DNA from 2 places in the Alteromonas sp. McT4-15 genome. Region 1 is predicted to be linked to the other one. Evidence: predicted binding sites of a transcription regulator. Region 1 holds the regulator's gene; the other holds the start of a gene.

Region 1 (9,062 bases):
ACCCAAACTAATAAGGCGATTTCGAACCAATACCAACTCGCCGACCATATTCATAATCTGATCTAAGCGTTTGGTGTCAACACGCACTGTAGTCTCAGCCGGAGGTGCTGCTGGTGCGGCTTTTTTATCGTCTTTTTTAGGTGCTTCTTTCTTCGCTGCCCCAGCAGGCGCTGGAGCAGGAGCGGCTGCTGCAGCCTTTTGCGGCGCTGGACTAGCCTTAGGTGCTGCTGGCGCTTCGCTTTTCGCTTTGTTAATCGCTTCGGTAGCCGCTTTATCTACCACTGGCTCAGCGGGCGTTGACGATTGTTTGGTAGGACCTTGCCCCGAACCATGCAATTGATCAAGTAGCGCTTCAAACTCATCGTCAGTAATTTCTTCATCGCTTGATGCAGATACCGGTGCTGTTGGCGCAGGAGCTGATGCAGGTGCTGCATCTTCGCTACTGCCAAATTGACCTTTACCGTGTAAATCGTCAAGAAGCGCTTCGAATTCTTCATCGGTGATGTCATCGCTATCACCGCCTGCGCTTGGTGCAGGTTCAGCGGCTTTTGCTGGCGCTGCTGCCTTAGGTGCAGACTGACCGGGAGCACTTGAACCATGAAGTTCATCTAGCAAGGCTTCGAATTCATCTTCGGTGATTTCATCAATGCCACCACCGTCACTTGACGACGATGTAGGCTCTGACTCTTCAATAACAAGTTCAGGCTCATCCTCAAACTCTGCAGGCTGAGCTGCACTTGGTGCAGTATCGCCAAAGATATTTTCGTCAGGAGATTCTGGGCGACTTAGTTTGTGTAACAAGTCGACAAGATGTGCATCTGCAGGTTCTAGAGGATCACGCGCTTTAACACGTTCAAACATCTCTACCACCACGTCGGTGGCCTGCAAAATAATATCCATTAACTCCGGCGTGAGTGTACGTTGCCCGTTTCGCATAACATCGAAAACGTTTTCGGCCCCGTGGCATATTTCAACCAACTCAGTCAGGGATAGAAACCCTGCTCCGCCTTTAACAGTATGGTAGCCGCGGAAAATTGCGTTCAGCAAATCCGCGTCTTCTGGATTGTTCTCAAGATCAACGAGCTGTTCTTGTAATTGTTCAAGTATCTCTCCAGCTTCTACTAGAAAGTCCTGTAATATATCCTCGTCAACATCAAACGACATGCGCCCGCTCCCCTAAAAACCTAAGCTAGACAAAAGATCATCTACATCATCTTGGCCAGAAACAACATCATCGCGGTTTTCCGCGTCGATAATTGGGCCTTCCGCTTGTACACCATCATTTTTATCGGCCTTAACGCTAGAAGGTTTAGAATGTTCTGAACCGTCGCGCTCGCCAAACATGGTTAACATGTTTACTAGGCTGTCCTCGACTTCTTTTACCAAGTCGATAACGCGGCGAATTACCTGACCAGTTAAATCTTGATAACCCTGTGCCATCAATACTTCTGTCAGTAACTGTGTGAGCTTAGTTGATTGCTCTGCGCTTTCTTCAAGTAAATTATCTAAATCTGCACAAAGCGCTTTGAACTCGCCTAGTTCAATTTGGCGGTTCATTAGCTTTTTCCACTCAGGCATCACTTTCTCGATGCGCTCAGCGAGCGTTTCTGCAATTGGCATGCTCGCTTCCACTGCATCCATAGTAGTATTAGCAGCTTTTTCAGTTTCTTCAATGACGTATGTCAGACGAGACTGTGCATCAGGCATATCTTCGGTCGCAAGATTCTTAATGCGATCGTCAATCTGAAAATTATTGAGCGCGTCATGAAGTTGACGCGTCAGTTTTCCCACTTCTGCAAACAGCTCAACATTTTCCTTCATTGAGGCTGCTTCAAGTAGTGCACTGGCCGAAGCGTTATCACCCTCTTCAAGATAGGCGACAAGTTGTCTAGCTTCTTCCAATGTAATCGGAACGTTTACATTTGATGACATCCAGTAAACCTCGTTTCTCTGGTGAGCGTCTGGATCAACCTAAACGTTCGAAAATTTTATCCAATTTTTCTTTTAATGTTGCTGCAGTGAAAGGCTTAACCACATAGCCGTTCACGCCGGCTTGCGCTGCCGCAACAATTTGTTCTTTCTTGGCTTCAGCAGTAACCATTAGTACAGGTAAATGCTTCAGTTTATCGTCGGCACGAATAGCACGAAGCAAGTCAATTCCTTGCATACCTGGCATATTCCAATCGGTAACGACAAAGTCAAAGTCGCCTTGCTGTAGCATTGGCAACGCCGTACTTCCGTCATCCGCTTCCTGGATGTTGGAGAAACCCAAGTCTTTAAGTAGGTTTTTGATGATACGTCTCATGGTAGAAAAATCGTCAACCACGAGAATTTTCATACTTTTATCCAAAATAGCCTCCAGTGAGGGGTTAATTGTTATTAATATCTATTCTTCGTCAGCTTGCCACGACTTCATTCGTGATTTGAGTTTTAACATGGCCTGACTGTGAATTTGGCTTACTCTCGATTCACTAACATCAAGTACTTCACCTATTTCTCGTAGGTTTAGCTCTTCATCATAGTATAAAGAAAGCACGATAGCTTCTCGTTCAGGTAATGTTGTAATCGCATGGGCTAACGCCTTTTGGAAAGCACCTTGCATCAAGTCTTCAAGTGGTGCGTCGCTACCCCGATTTTGTTCAGTCGAAATAACGTCCTCAGACACACCTAAATCTTCAATGCCAACCAACTTACCAGCATTTACTTCATTCAACATTTGATGATAGTCCTGCAAACTCACATTGAGTTTAGCAGCAATATCAGAATCTCTGGCATCGCGACCAGTCTCGCCTTCTACTTGCGAAATGGCTTCCGTTATCGCGCGACCGTTGCGATGCACTGACCGCGGTGTCCAATCGCCTTTACGAATCTCGTCTAGCATAGCACCGCGGATACGAATACCCGCAAAGGTTTCAAAGCTCGCACCTTTCGAGCCGTCAAAATTTCGAGCAGCTTCTAATAAACCAATCATGCCTGATTGAATTAAATCGTCAACAAGTACACTAGCGGGCAAACGCGCCATCAAGTGATGAGCGATACGTTTAACCAAAGGCGCATGTCGTTCGACTAACTGCGACTTATCGGTTTGTTGTTGATAAGCTGCTGCCTTGCTATTCAACGCTGATTTCCTACTGCTTTTTCTGCAACCAACTGTTCAATAAAAAACTCTAAATGACCACCTGGCTGAGCCGGGATTGGCCACGACAATGCCTTATTAGCCAGTTGAGTAATTGCAACGGCAGCAGGCGAACCTGGGTAGGCATCGACGATAGCGGTTTGTTTGCGTACCGCTTTACGAATATTTTCATCAAACGGGACAGTTGCCACTAATTCTAGTGCAACATCCAAAAATCGACCTGTTACTTTGCTTAATTTACTAAATAGCTCTTGCCCTTCTCGCACATCGCGTACCATATTGGCGACCACTTTAAATCGAAACACGCCGTGTTCGCGATTCAAAATTTTGATTAAGGCGTAAGCGTCAGTTAATGATGTAGGTTCGTCGCACACTACCACCATAATATCCTGTGACGCTTTAGAAAAGCTTAATACCATGTCTGAGATACCCGCTGCGGTATCGACGATGAGAACATCAATTTGTGAACGTAATTCACTAAAGGCGCGAATTAAACCCGCATGCTGAGTAGGTGATAACTCTGCCATTGACTGTGTACCCGATGTCGCTGGCGCAATCTTGATCCCATGCGGACCAGTGACGAGTACTTCATCAAGCGTGCATTCACCCGATAATACGTGAGAAAGATTTTTCTCGACGCGAAGACCTAACATCACATCGACATTAGCCAGACCTAAGTCTGCATCGAGAACCATTACACGCTTACCCTGCTTAGCCATAGCAATGGCGGTGTTTAGTGTAATATTTGTTTTACCGACGCCACCTTTACCTCCGGTGACGGCAATAACTTTGATTAACCTTGATTGCTTCATTTTTCTTAAGCTACTCGCTTGGTCGTCAATCATACTGCTTATGCTGTTTTAATGGCGTTGTTACTACTAGTATGATTCAAACCGTACTTTTTATAAAGCTTTGCAGCAGCAGAAACCAAAGATTTTGCTTCTGCAATCTTAATGTCTTCTGGTACTTTTTGCCCATCGGTGACATAACTAACCGGTAACTGGTACTCAACTGCAGCACTAAGCACCTCTCCTAAAGAGTAGCACTCATCTAACTTTGTGAAAATACAGCCACTTAGTTCAATTTCATCATACGCTTTAATTATTCTCTGCAGTGCAGGATATTGTGTATTTGCCTGCGCTACCAAATATTTTTTCACTTGTGGCATTTGACCATTGTCAAATTGCTTAATTTGTTTAATCAAACGGCTATCTCGCTGACTAAACCCTGCTGTATCAATCAATACTAGACGCTTGTGACGCAGTTGGAAAAGTAAATCTGCTAACTCTTCGCTGGTTTGTGCTTTTCTTACTGTACAGCCAATTATCTTTCCGTAAGTAGCCAGTTGTTCAAACGCAGCTATTCTGTACGTATCAATGGTGATCATTGCCACTGATTCTGGGCCATACTTCTGGGCATATCGCGCAGCCAATTTTGCTACCGTGGTTGTTTTTCCCGTTCCAGTAGGACCCACCAATGCAACAGCACCTTGTGCGGTAAGTATATCGTTACCTGTTACATTTATGCGATTAGCCAATAGGTTAAGAAGGTAAACCCATGCTTCGCGCTCATTATAGTGAGCAGGCGTGTAATTTATTAGCTGAGTTGCAAGCGCGTGACTTAAGCCCATATCGGTTAAACGCGTTATCAGATATTGATGAACGGGTTTTTGACGCTTATTCTTCGCTTCCATCAAATCAGCCACCTGATATTGCAAGACGTTTCTTAGCGAGGCGAGCTCTTCTTTGATTTGTGCAAGTTCGTCTGATTGATTAGGCGCAGTTTCATCTATGCTTGACGCTTGATGTGAAGGAAACGCATCTGCTTGCTCATAGCGGCTCGCACGGGATTGAGGTTGAGGCTGAGCAGCTTCAACTTCATCAATAAAGTCATCAGAAAAGTTAAGGTGCGATGCAATTTCATTGGCATGCTGCGCATTGGCAGAGGTATCTTTTTGGCTATGCGGCTGAGTGCTTGAACCATGTTGCTTTTCAAGTAGCGCTTTTAAACTGTCTGGGCCGTCATCACCGATGATTTCACTTAAGCTAGGAACAGCTTTCTGACCGGGCGCTTTAGAGGCGGGTTTTGGCACTGACAACTTAGCCTCTGGCTCTTTATCGTAAGCTGCAACAAGCTCAATACCGTCAGCAACTTTGCGGTTTGACATAATAACCGCATCGCTACCCAACTCAGCTTTTACTTGGCTTAACGCCTCACGCATATCTTTGCCGAAGAAACGTCTTATTTTCATTGCAACCTCTCCAATCGCTCAGTGTCAGATTATTGACCGACCGAACTGACTATTTTTATCTGCTTATCATCAGGCACTTCTTGGTACGAAAGTACGTGGAGCCCAACAACTGAATACTTTAAGAAGCGTGACAGCACAGGTCTTAGCATACCTGACGTCAGCAATACTGCAGGCTCGCCTTCGAGTTCCTGCTGCTGACTGGCTTGTTGCAATGATTTTTGCAACTTGTCTGCTAGTCCTGGCTCTATGCCAGCACCATCTTCACCGCCCGCTTGAAGAGACTGGTGCAACATCTGTTCCAACTCTGGCGCCAAGGTTATGACAGGTATCTCTTTGGCGCCTTGTGTAATCTCTTGAACAATCAGTCGTTTCAACGAAATACGCACCGCAGACACGAGTACATCAGGGTCTTGGCTACGCGTACCATACTCACTTAGGGTTTGAACAATAGTGCGCATATCACGAATTGGTACGCCTTCGAATAACAACGTTTGCAATACTTTAACTACGGTACTAAGCGGTAAAATATCCGGCACCAGTCCTTCAACCAGTTTAGGATGCTGTTTTGCCAACATATCAAGAAGTTGCTGAGCTTCTTCATGACCTAATAGTTGATACGCATTATTAGTAAGAAGCTGGCTTAAATGGGTTGCCACAACCGTTGCGGCATCGACCACGGTATAACCGAGTGTTTGAGCATGTTCGCGCTTATTCGGTTTTATCCATACAGCATCGAGCCCAAAAGCGGGATCTTTCGTTGCGCGTCCTTCAAGCTTGCCGAATACCTGCCCTGGATTAATCGCAAGCTCTTCGTCGTGACTGATGAGTGAGTCGCCAATGGTCACGCCGAGCATGGCAATGGTATAAGTATTTGGTTCTAAATCGAGGTTATCGCGAATATGTACAGGAGGAATAAGAAACCCAAGTTCTTGCGACAATTTCTTACGCACGCCTTTAATGCGTGTTAATAACTCGCCACCTTGTGACTTATCGACAAGCGGGATAAGGCGATAGCCAACTTCTAACCCAATGGTATCGACTTGCTGTACATCATCCCAACCCAGCTCTTTGACTTCTGGCGCAACGGTTTCATCCTTAACCACGTCAGGGACTTTAGGCTCGGCAGCTTTTTTCTTCTCTTGTTGTGATTGCCAATAAGCAAAGCCTGCAATCAAAAAAGAGAAACCAAGAAACGCAACGTGGGGCATGCCAGGAATAATACCCATAACAAAAAGTACACCAGCGGCAATATACAAGGCTTGATTATTACCAAGTTGACCACGTATCTCTTTGCCCATCTCCTGAGTTTCGTTTTCACGAGTAACGATAATCGCGGTTGCGACTGACAAAAGTAGCGATGGAATTTGCGCGACAAGACCGTCACCGATAGTCAGGATAGTGTAAATTTCAATGGCGTTTCCAAATGTAAGATCATGCTGAATCATACCAATGAATAACCCACCAACTATATTGATGAGCATAATGAAAAGGCCCGCTACCGCATCGCCTTTTACAAATTTTGACGCACCGTCCATCGAACCGTAAAAGTCGGCTTCTGCGGTAATTTCTTCACGACGTTGACGCGCTTGGTCTTGGTCGATATACCCAGCGTTCAAGTCGGCATCAATTGCCATTTGCTTACCTGGCATAGCATCAAGAGTAAAGCGAGCACTTACTTCTGAAATACGACCTGCACCTGCGGTTACCACTTTAAAGTTGATAATGAGCAAGATAGCAAACACCACGATACCCACCGCATAGTTACCGCCAATAACCACCGCGCCAAATGCTTCAATTACCTTACCGGCAGCGTCGCCGCCTTCGTGTCCGTATAGGAGTACTACACGGGTAGATGCCACGTTAAGCGCCAGTCGCAAAACGGTCGCAATAAGGAGTACTAAAGGGAAAATACCAAAGTCGACAGGACGCTGTGTAAGCACCGCGACCAATATGATGACAAGGGAAAGTGCAATATTAAAACTGAAGAGCACGTCCAGCAAGAACGGCGGCATAGGTAGAATTACCATGCCCATAATTGCCAAAAGTACGATTGGCGCACCTAAACCACTGGTAAAATTTTGCAGCTGATTTTTGTCGAAACGCTGAAGATAACCGGATAACTGCATCGCTTACTGTCTCACTATCAGAAAATTGACGCTTTTCACTATTCTGAAAGGGACATTTCAACTAACGTGCCAGCTTTGATGAATAGCTACCACAGTCGCGTTGGATAAATAAAACGACGGAAATCCCCCCTAGAAATTACCGTCTGTATTCAGGTGGTATAGGCAAATCCCGTTTAAGAGGTCTGGGTCGTTTCCCCTTACCAGCGCGGTGCGCTTTAAGCTGATAAACATGGGCAAGCACTTGGGCCACTGCCATAAACAGCGCATTAGGTACTTCTTCATCGACTTCGGTAGAGTAAAAGATAGCACGAGCAAGCATAGGCGATGGAATAAGTGGGACATCGTTTGCGGTAGCAATTTTTCTTATATGCATGGCAAGTTCATCAGCCCCTTTCGCCACAACAACAGGGGCGCGGTTGCCGCTTTCATCATATTTTATAGCAACCGAGAAGTGCGTTGGGTTAGTGACTACCACGTCGGCTTTTGGGACTTCCTGCATCATGCGTTTTGTGGCAGCTTGATACTGCAAACGACGAATACGGCCTTTAACCATAGGGTCGCCCTCGGCATTTTTGCGCTCGTCTTTAACCTCTTGCTTGGTCATTTTCATTTCTTTGTTGTGCTTATACATCTGATATGGCACATCAATTATGGCAATGGGGATCATACCGCAAGCTAGAATAAGAAATGCCCACTTAAGCATATCAAGAGCGTGGAAGATGTTGCCGGGATACGATTCCATATCGAGGTGGAGTGCTTCATCTTGAAAGTACAATAGCGCCCCAATGGCCATGCCAATAATAAGCACTACTTTGGCGATAGACTTGATTAATTCAACTAAGCCGTTCATGCCAAACATGCGCTTGAACCCTTGAATTGGGCTCATTTTTGACCCTTTGGGCTTCGCTCCTTCCCACGTAAAGTTGTAACCACCTAGGGCTATTGAGCCGTAAATACCCGCTATCATGGCAACGACCATATACAGTAAGACAGGCGCACTAATGGTAGAAAAGGCTTCACCCCATGCGCCAAACATGTGGGTAATGTCGTAGGTTTCATCACGAGAAAGAATAAACATGCGCTGTGTAAGTTTAAAGACCGACTCGGCAATCCATCCTCCGAGAAACAGGAACATGAAAGCACTCACCACTAATACTAAGGTGGTTGACAGTTCACGGGATCGCGCAATCTGCCCTTTTTTCCGGGCATCATCGAGTTTTTTCCCCGTGGGGTCTTCTGTTTTTTCGCTTGAATCTGCCATTTGCTCTGCTCTTCTCGCCTAGTTTTTCATTTAGCTTGCTCGCAAACCTGTCATTTTCCGCGAACAATTTCTACCGCGACTTGTCTTTTCTAAGGACAAATATTTAATAGCTCACACATAAACTGTTCAGCGCGAAACCACTGGGTTTCAAAGTGAGCGGTAAAATTATCGAGTGTTATCCAAATAATAATTAACCCCATTACCTGGGCAATCGAGAAACCAATACTAAAAATGTTGAGCTGCGGCGCCGCTTTAGTCATAACGCCAAACGCCAAATTTACAATAAGC
Region 2 (9,062 bases), on a different contig from region 1:
GGCGACCATGAGTCGCTTCATAAAAGCCTTTAAGTGTCTCAACCAAAGGAAAGTCACGTGCTTTCCCTTCGCGAAACGCATCTTGCGCCTCGCGACGGGCATCGCCGGTTAACCGCATTTCATCCATTAATGCTGTCGCGATTTGTATTTCTTTGCTGGTCACCTTTCCGTCTGATTTAGCAAGATGCCCCAGTGCGCTAAAAAGACTGTGAAAGAAAATAGCTTGTTGCTTTAGGCTATTTTGGTCGGTAAAAAAACGACCAAATCCACCAAGCTGATTGAAATCCTGGCTATAAGCTTTATCAAAAAAGTGCCCTACAACTAAGCCGAGAATCGCACCTGGAATCTTTAAGAACATAAAGCCGAATAAGGCACCGAGGATCTTCCCCCAAATAGACATCTACGCGTACTCCATTGTTTGCTTAGTTTCCCATTACTTGGCTTTATTACTCGCAGACTCACTCCATTTTTTAGTCAAAATGAACTGCGGCATTTCAGAGCACTATATCAAACGGCTCTCTTAATCCAAATAAGATGTAGGTGTGGAGTGAAAATTTTCAAGCTTAATGGGTCATGCGAAAAGCGTTTACCGCTCATATTTTCTATTAGGTGATAGATAATATGCATTTTTTCACATCAATGGTTGGTAATTGCGCGAGAAGTGCTTAGAATTGACCGCTTAGACTATTAGCGTCCTCCTTTAGCAACAATTAAGCTTTGAAATATGCTTGAGGTGGGGTAAACAATAATGCTGAACTATACAAGACGCGCGTCGTCTTAGCTGGGTTATAAAAGCAATTTACAACAAATAGGCCACCCATTAACGCATGAAAAAAACCTGCGCCATCGTTGTTTGTGCGACATTTTTGCCTACTGTCGCGTTTGCACAGGAAACAACAGATTCTCGTACTAATTCAGATTCGAATGCAGCTCCACTTGCGTTCTGCTCTGTTGAACCTGTTACCTTTAGCAGCAAAGCACTTATGCCTAAAGGGCATGTTAAGGTTGAAGCCAATCGCACTGAAATTATACAAGACAAAGTGGCGTTGTTTTCAGGCGATGTTGATATTACCTCTGACACAGCGGTTATTCAGGCCGCGCAAGCGCAAGTTAACGGCAACGGAAAAGATCTGATTGCCAAAGGCGATGTCACCTACCAAGATGCCCAACTAAAAGTAGAAAGTGATTCCGTTTCGCTTCGCTCTGTTGAAGAGCGCTTAGAAATGACGAATACCCGATATCAATTGACGGGTTTCGTGGGTCAAGGCGCGGCAAAAGACATTGTTTTAGATACCGACACCGGGATTGTGTTAAAAGACGTAAGCTTTACTACGTGCCCTGAAGGCGATGAAGACTGGTTAATTCGCGCCAGCGAAATAAGCCTAGAAAAAGGCACCGTTTGGGGTCAAGCCAAACACACCCGCTTCTATATTGCTGACGTGCCTGTTTTCTATCTACCCTATTTTGCCTTCCCAGTAAGTAACGAGCGTCAAACTGGCCTACTATTTCCAGAGCTTACCAGCTCTAGCAGAACTGGCGTAGACTATACTCAGCCGTTCTACTGGAATATCGCCCCCAACTACGACATGACAATAGCACCGCGGGTTATGACACTACGCGGCGTTCAGTTAAATACCGAATTTCGCTATTTAACCGAGCACAGTCAAGGTAAAGCGTATGTCGAATATTTACCGAGTGATTCAGACATATCTGGCAACCCAGACCGTTATTTTTACCGTTTACAGCACCAAGGGTTAATTGGCGATAATTGGCTTCTAAATGTTGATTTTAACGGGTTAAGCGATAACAACTACTTATTAGATTTAGGTTCGGATTACTATAGCCGTGCCGACACCCACCTGTACCGCAGTATTGGTATGAGCTATTACTCAGAAAATCTGTCGGTGAATATGCAGATTAAAGACTTTGAAGTGTTGGGTAATACTGCAGATAGTTATCGCGCGGTTCCAGAAATTAAAGTTAATTATAACAAACCATTAGGTGATTTTTTTGAGTTTAATCTCGACTCAGAAGTTGCTCATTTTGACAATACGTTAGATACCGCACCTACTGCAACACGCTTTCATATAGCGCCAACACTTGCAATGCCACTGCGTTCTGCATGGGGAGAGTTTACTGCTGAAACTACGTTATTTCAGACGGTATACCGTCAAGATAACGTAGAGGGCACAGACTTAGATGAAAACGTAGAGCGCACACTTGGCCAAGGCCGACTTTACGGAGCCTTGTATTTTGAGCGAGATAAATCGTGGTTTAGCGATGACATGTCAATGACCTTTGAGCCAAAAATACAGTATTTGTATACGTCGTATGAAGACCAAACTGCTATTGGCTTTTATGATTCTACGCCGCTACTTACTGACGTAGAAGGGCTCTTTAGAGGACAAGAATTTACAGGCCTTGATCGTATCAGCGACAACAATCAAATTACCCTTGGTGCGACCACGCGAATGTTAGATAAAAACAATCGGGAACAATTTGTCCTAAGTGTGGGTCAGATATTCTATCTTGAAGATAACAAAGTTGTGGCCGCCACCAAAAATCAAGACCGTTCAGCACTTGCTGCCGAGGTTGATTGGCGCGTTAATAAAAATTGGTTCTTCCATACTGACGTTCAGGTAACAACAGATACTGACAAAGTCGACTTGAGCAGTCTTGGGGTAGAGTACAGAAAAGATGACGCGCGCTTTATCCAAGTCAGCCACCGTTATGTACGCGACTTAAGTGGCGAAACCATTGATCAAATTGGTATTTCTGCAAGTTGGCCTATTTCTGAGAACTGGCAGTGGGTAGGCAGAACCTATCGTGATTTAGAGCGCCATCGCAGTGTTGAAACATATACCGGTATTCAATATGAATCGTGCTGCTGGGCAATTCGCTTAGTTGCTCAAAGAAGCTTGAATAATCGATTCAATGCCCGTGGCGAGCAAACCACAGACGACTTTGACTCTGGTGTGTCGCTTCAGTTTATCTTTAAAGGTATAGGTTCTTCAGGAACCCGTAGAAGCATGCTAAAAGACGGTATGTTTGGCTATCGCCAGCCTTATAGTTTAAATTAACCCGCAGTTGAGCATACGCAAGTGTGCACAAGTGTAATTAACCAATAATAAAAGAGTGTGTATGAAGTTCATTATCCGAGCATTGATGTTAGGTGCCCTACTCTCATTTAACAGCATTGCGCAAGAAGTTATGCTAGACCGCGTAGCGGTAATTGTTGACCAAGGCGTGGTACTTGAAAGCGAGATCGAAGCCCTTGTGCAGGAAGTAAAAAGAAACGCCGAGGCGAATGGCCAGCAGCTCCCCTCTGATCGCGCACTTCGCACACAGGCCATTGAACGACTCATTACAAAAAGCCTTCAGCTTCAAATGGCTGAACGCATGGGTATTCAAATCAGTGACCCTCAATTAGAGCAAACGATTGGGAATATCGCGGCGAGTCAAAATGCTACTATTGAGCAACTTCGCGAATCAATAGCACTTCAAGGCATTGCTTATGAAGATTATCGCGAAGATATCCGCGAAGAAATTATCATGGGTGAAGTTCGCCGCGCTAATGTGCGCCGCCGTGTTTATATCACACCTCAAGAAATAAACACCTTGATAGAACTTATGGAACAGCAAGGTGCCGAGCAAGCGGAATATCGTCTTGGTCACATCCTTATTGGATTTCCAACGGAGCCAACAGACGAAGACATTCAGGCGGCACGTGAACGCGCTGACAAAGTTATTGCACTTTTGGAGTCTGGTTCAGACTTTGCTAAAATAGCCATCGCATCTTCTTCAGGTAACGAAGCACTTGAAGGTGGTGACATGGGATGGATGAACATCAATGCTATGCCTACCCTATTTGCAGAAGCAATTCAGGGTAAAGACAAAGACGTATTGGTTGGTCCAATTCGAAGCGGCGCTGGCTTTCACATTCTAAAAGTACTTGATACCCGTGGAATTGAAAAAATTACGGTAGAAGAAGTTAACTCACGCCATATCTTGGTAAAACCGTCTATTATTCTTAGTGAAGACAAAGCCAAATCGATGCTAATTCGCTTTAGAGAAGAAGTTGAGAGTGGTGAGTCTGACTTTGCTGAATTGGCAAAAGAATATTCTGAAGATCCTGGTTCTGCACTGCGCGGTGGTGAATTAGGCTGGTCAGATCCAGAGAACTACACACCGGCATTTAAAGAAGCGTTGGCACAACTTGAGCCAGGTGAGTTTAGCGATCCGGTTCGTTCAACGTTTGGCTGGCACTTAATTCAACTTATCGATCGTCGAGTTGATGATGCAACAGACAAGCGCAAAGAAGAAAAAGCATCTCAGTTAATCTTCAACCGTAAATTTGCCGAAGAAACCGAAAACTGGCTTCGCGAAATGCGCGATGCGGCATATGTTGAAGTTGTAGATTCATAAACATTAAGTGATACATGAGTACACCAATTAAAATAGCAATTACGCCGGGAGAGCCGGCTGGAATAGGGCCAGATTTAATCATTAAACTGGCCCAAGAGACATGGCAAGCACAGCTTGTCGTGTTTGCCGACGGTGACATGCTCAGGGCAAGGGCCGAACGGCTAGGTTTACCGCTAACCCTTATTGAATACGACGCCAATAACCCGCAAGTACAAGCTGCGGGTTCGTTGTTTATTAAGCAGATAGATAAATCTATAGACGTTATCGCAGGTACGCTTGATAGCGAAAATGGACTTTACGTTGTCGAGACATTGCGACAAGCCTGCCAAGCCAATATGGATGGAGACTTTGACGCAGTTGTTACAGGCCCTGTACATAAAGGCATAATTAACAAGGCAGGGGTATCATTTAGCGGACATACCGAGTTCTTCGCCTATCAATCTAACACTATCGATGTGGTTATGCTGCTAGCAACGGAAGGACTTAACGTTGCCCTTGCGACAACACATATCCCGCTAGAGTACGTGGCGAAAGCGATCACTCGTGAGCGATTACACAAAGTGATTCACATCATTAATACCGATCTTAAACTTAAATTCGGTATTAAAGAGCCCCACATTTACGTATGTGGACTAAACCCTCACGCTGGTGAAGATGGACATATTGGAACGGAAGAAATTCATACCATCATACCGGCACTGGAAGAGTTACGCGCTGAAGGTTTGAATATTACCGGGCCTTTGCCAGCCGATACCATTTTTCAGCCGAAGTATTTAGAAAATGCTGATGTTGTACTGGCTATGTACCACGACCAAGGCCTACCTGTATTAAAATACAAAGGCTTCGGCGCATCAGTAAATATCACTCTAGGTTTGCCTTTCATTCGTACCTCAGTAGATCACGGCACCGCCCTTGACCTTGCAGGTACAGGAGAAGCTGACGCTGGAAGTTTTAGAAAAGCATTGGAAAAAGCCATTGAGCTTGCACAACATCAACAATGAGTAAAACACATTTAGGCCATACGGCCAGAAAACGATTTGGCCAAAACTTTCTTCACGATGAATATGTGATTGGAAAAATTGTTGCCGCAATTGGCCCCAAAAACGAACAAAACTTAGTCGAGATTGGCCCAGGTCTTGGTGCACTAACCGATCCGGTATGTGAAGAGGTTGACGCCTTAACGGTTATCGAACTGGACCGAGACTTAGCTAAGCGGTTGCGCCATCACCCTTTCAATGGTGACAAGCTAACCGTTATTGAACAAGATGCCATGACAATGGACTTTTCGGCCTTATTAAAAGAAATGCCGATTAAGGACAAAAAGCTTCGCGTGATTGGTAACTTGCCGTACAACATCTCAACGCCTTTAATGTTTCATTTATTCGATCACGCCAGCAGTATTGAAGACATGCACTTTATGCTGCAAAAAGAAGTGGTGAATAGATTGGCTGCTGGGCCCGGTTCAAAGAACTATGGCCGTTTATCGGTTATGGCACAATATTACTGTCATGTCATTCCTGTACTTAACGTGCCGCCAGGTGCTTTCAAGCCTGCACCAAAGGTAGACTCGGCAGTAGTAAAATTAGTTCCCCACAGTGCACCACCCGTTGATGTTGTTTCGGTAAATACGCTTGAGCGTGTCTGTGCACAAGCCTTTAACCAACGCCGAAAAACCATTCGTAACTCTTTGAAAGATTGCTTGAGTGAAGAAGAAATAAGCGCATTAGGTATCGACCCAACATGTCGGGCAGAAGTGCTGTCTCTTGGCAATTTCGCCACACTTGCCAATGCAGTTTCAGCTAAAGAGAGCCAGCAAGAGCAGTAAGGCATCTATGGAAGAACTCGATATTCAGGTGCGAGTGAAAACTCGCCACCTTCCTGACCACCTCCCTTCTGACGCCAAGCAATACGCGTTTGCCTATCACATCACAATAGAGAATAAGAGTAACGAGACAGTTCAATTGATTAATCGTTATTGGCGTATAACCGACGCAAACGGTAAAACCTCTGAAGTGGAAGGGGTCGGTGTTGTTGGAAAACAGCCGATATTAAAGGCAGGTGAAAGTTTTGATTACACCAGTGGCGCGGTCATTGACACACCCGTTGGAAATATGGAAGGCTACTATGAAATGGAACGTGAAAACGGCGAGCGTTTCCGCGTGCCAATTTCAGTATTCCGTTTAGCCATTCCCAGTATTCTCCATTAAGGTAGCTTCGCATGTCGCAAGGCAACACGTACGTCATTGGTGATATTCAAGGTTGTTATGATGGTCTGCGTCGCGTGCTGGATAAAGCGCGCTTTGACCCCAATGCCGATTCACTCTTCGCAGTGGGCGATTTAGTGGCTAGAGGTGAAGACTCTCTAAGTACATTGCGCTTTCTTAAATCTCTTGGTAACAGTTTTTCCAGTGTTTTAGGGAATCACGACCTCCATTTACTTGCCGTTGTAAATAACATACGCAAAGCGAAAAAATCGGATAAGCTCGCGCCGCTACTCAGTGCTCCAGATTTGCCGGAACTTGTGGATTGGTTACGTCACTTTCCTCTTGCCCAAAAAGTAGCAAACAACACAGTCATCGTTCATGCAGGCTTATATCCTATGTGGTCAACGCACAAGCTACTTGCGTTAAGTGACGAAGTGAGTGATGTACTCAAGCGCCCGCAATACGCTACCTTTCTAACAGAAATGTACGGCAACAAGCCTGATAAATGGTCAGAGGAATTAACAGGTAGCGAACGCCTGCGGTTTATCGTAAACGCCTGCACAAGAATGCGTTTCGTTCACAAAAATTCGACGCTAGATTTCGATAACAAAGCACATCCCAGTGCCATAATGCATAGTACAAGCAGCACCTTACTTCCATGGTTCGAACATAAAAATACGCATTTGCGCCACAATGAAAAGGTCGTTTTTGGGCATTGGGCCGCGCTGGCAGGACAAACCAATAACCCGCAATTTATTGGTCTAGATACCGGTTATGTATGGGGCCAATCCATGACAATGTTAGAGCTTGGTAGAAATGAGGTAATTAGCGTTTCGGCATGAGCGTACGCTTCATTTAGTAAGCAAACTTGCTTACGAACAGTAAAAACTTGACCTAAACTGGTACAACCAGTAACTATTTATGTGCAAATAGCATAAATAAAGTAAACATTAAGTCCCTGAAGCCGATACAATTATTTGTGATAGTAACGATGATGTATTAAACCTTCACCCTAAAGTACAATCACATTCGTGTTGATTTGGGTGTATTTTAATAAGGTTGAGGGGTAATATCGTTAGTGATAAGAACAAAAATGCACTCATCCAGGAGTTCCGATGAAAATAACCGTAGCCACGCGCGTAATCGGGGGATTTGTAGCGATCAGCGCACTTCTGATCGTAATCAGTGTTGTTTCGCTTTATAACCTCAATTCAATAGGCTCTGCGACCGAAGAGGTCAACGATGTCGCTCTTCCAACCGTTGCAGGTAGTAACGCGTTGAAAGCCAGCTTTCTGAACATGGGTCGGCTAACTTTTGAGAGTTATATTGAAGAAGAGCTCAATGGACTTGAGAAAAAACGCACTTCGTTTAACGCCGCAAAAGAGAGCTTTGATAGTGAGTACAAGAAACTTGCCCTTGCTGTCGATGACCAACCACAGTTAAAGAGTACGCTGAATTCAGTTCGACAATCTTTTGATGCGTATACCGTAAACGTCGAAGAAATGTATAAGAATCATGAAAAGTACTTGGGACTTCGCAATACAATTCAAGACCGCTTAGGCGACGCTGAAGATAACGCAGATGACGCTTCAACATATCTTCTTGATTTTTCTGACTTAGATGCTGTTCAAAGCAACGCTAGTCTACGTAGAGCAGCCGAAGTAGGCAGTCAATTAGAGTCTTCACTGTTATCCCTACTTACGGTATCTAACGAATACGTAAAAACGCAAACGATAGTGCGCTCTCAAACTTTGGGTAATGAAGTTGACCTTGTTGTTGAAAAAGTGGTTACCCAGCTAAGCGAAATGGTTGAAACCGCTGGTGGCCGCGATGACTCAGGAACACTGGATGAAATTAACGATTTAGTTAACGGTGCAGTAAATGCGATTAAAGCAAGTGATGGCGTAGTTCAGCTACATGTAGATCGCTTAGAGCGCCGAAATGATGCGGAAAAAGCGCTTAACGCATCTGATGCGAATATCGCTCAGGGCATTATTGAGCTAGAAAAACTGTTAACAGAAGCCGACAGAAAGGCCAGCGATATAGAAGAACAGGTAAACGGCACCATCACGACAGGTAACACCATTGTTGTGCTAGTGGTACTTTTCTCAATTGCCATTGCTGCATTTATTGGGTTTGTAACAGTACGCGCGATTACTCGCCCGCTTTATCGCGTTAATGAGTTACTGACAGTAGCATCGTCTGGAGATTTAACACATCGCCTTGATGATTCAGCACAAGACGAGTTTGGACTGCTGGCCAGAAACTGTAATAAGCTAATTGGTAACTTGAAAGAGTTGATCACTGCTATTAACGTGCGTGCAGAGCAGCTTGCTGCCGCATCAGAGCAAACCTCAGCAGTGACCGCGCAAACTACGCATTCAATCCAAGACCAAAAGTCGCAAATTGGACAAGTGGCCACAGCAACAACAG

Evidence for each region. The regulator FliA, encoded in region 1, starts transcription of late flagellar genes. The targets are predictions, from matches to a motif close to CTAAAGNTNNNNNNNNNNNNGCCGATA.
Region 2: the regulator FliA is predicted to act here: its motif matches at 7,573-7,599, upstream of LHL20_RS07415 (HAMP domain-containing methyl-accepting chemotaxis protein).

Annotation. Positions count from the first base shown of each region.
Region 1 is NZ_JAJALG010000003.1:50,794-59,855, forward strand. It holds gene LHL20_RS03490 (chemotaxis protein CheA) at 1-1,164, opposite strand, end outside; gene LHL20_RS03495 (protein phosphatase CheZ) at 1,177-1,932, opposite strand; gene cheY (chemotaxis response regulator CheY) at 1,967-2,350, opposite strand; gene LHL20_RS03505 (RNA polymerase sigma factor FliA) at 2,387-3,118, opposite strand; gene LHL20_RS03510 (MinD/ParA family protein) at 3,115-3,981, opposite strand; gene flhF (flagellar biosynthesis protein FlhF) at 3,987-5,387, opposite strand; gene flhA (flagellar biosynthesis protein FlhA) at 5,417-7,513, opposite strand; gene flhB (flagellar biosynthesis protein FlhB) at 7,650-8,774, opposite strand; gene fliR (flagellar biosynthetic protein FliR) at 8,864-9,062, opposite strand, start outside.
Region 2 is NZ_JAJALG010000007.1:15,644-24,705, reverse strand. It holds gene djlA (co-chaperone DjlA) at 1-400, opposite strand, end outside; gene LHL20_RS07445 (LPS-assembly protein LptD) at 828-3,080, shown strand; gene surA (peptidylprolyl isomerase SurA) at 3,142-4,425, shown strand; gene pdxA (4-hydroxythreonine-4-phosphate dehydrogenase PdxA) at 4,440-5,426, shown strand; gene rsmA (16S rRNA (adenine(1518)-N(6)/adenine(1519)-N(6))-dimethyltransferase RsmA) at 5,423-6,250, shown strand; gene apaG (Co2+/Mg2+ efflux protein ApaG) at 6,258-6,632, shown strand; gene LHL20_RS07420 (symmetrical bis(5'-nucleosyl)-tetraphosphatase) at 6,644-7,471, shown strand; gene LHL20_RS07415 (HAMP domain-containing methyl-accepting chemotaxis protein) at 7,745-9,062, shown strand, end outside.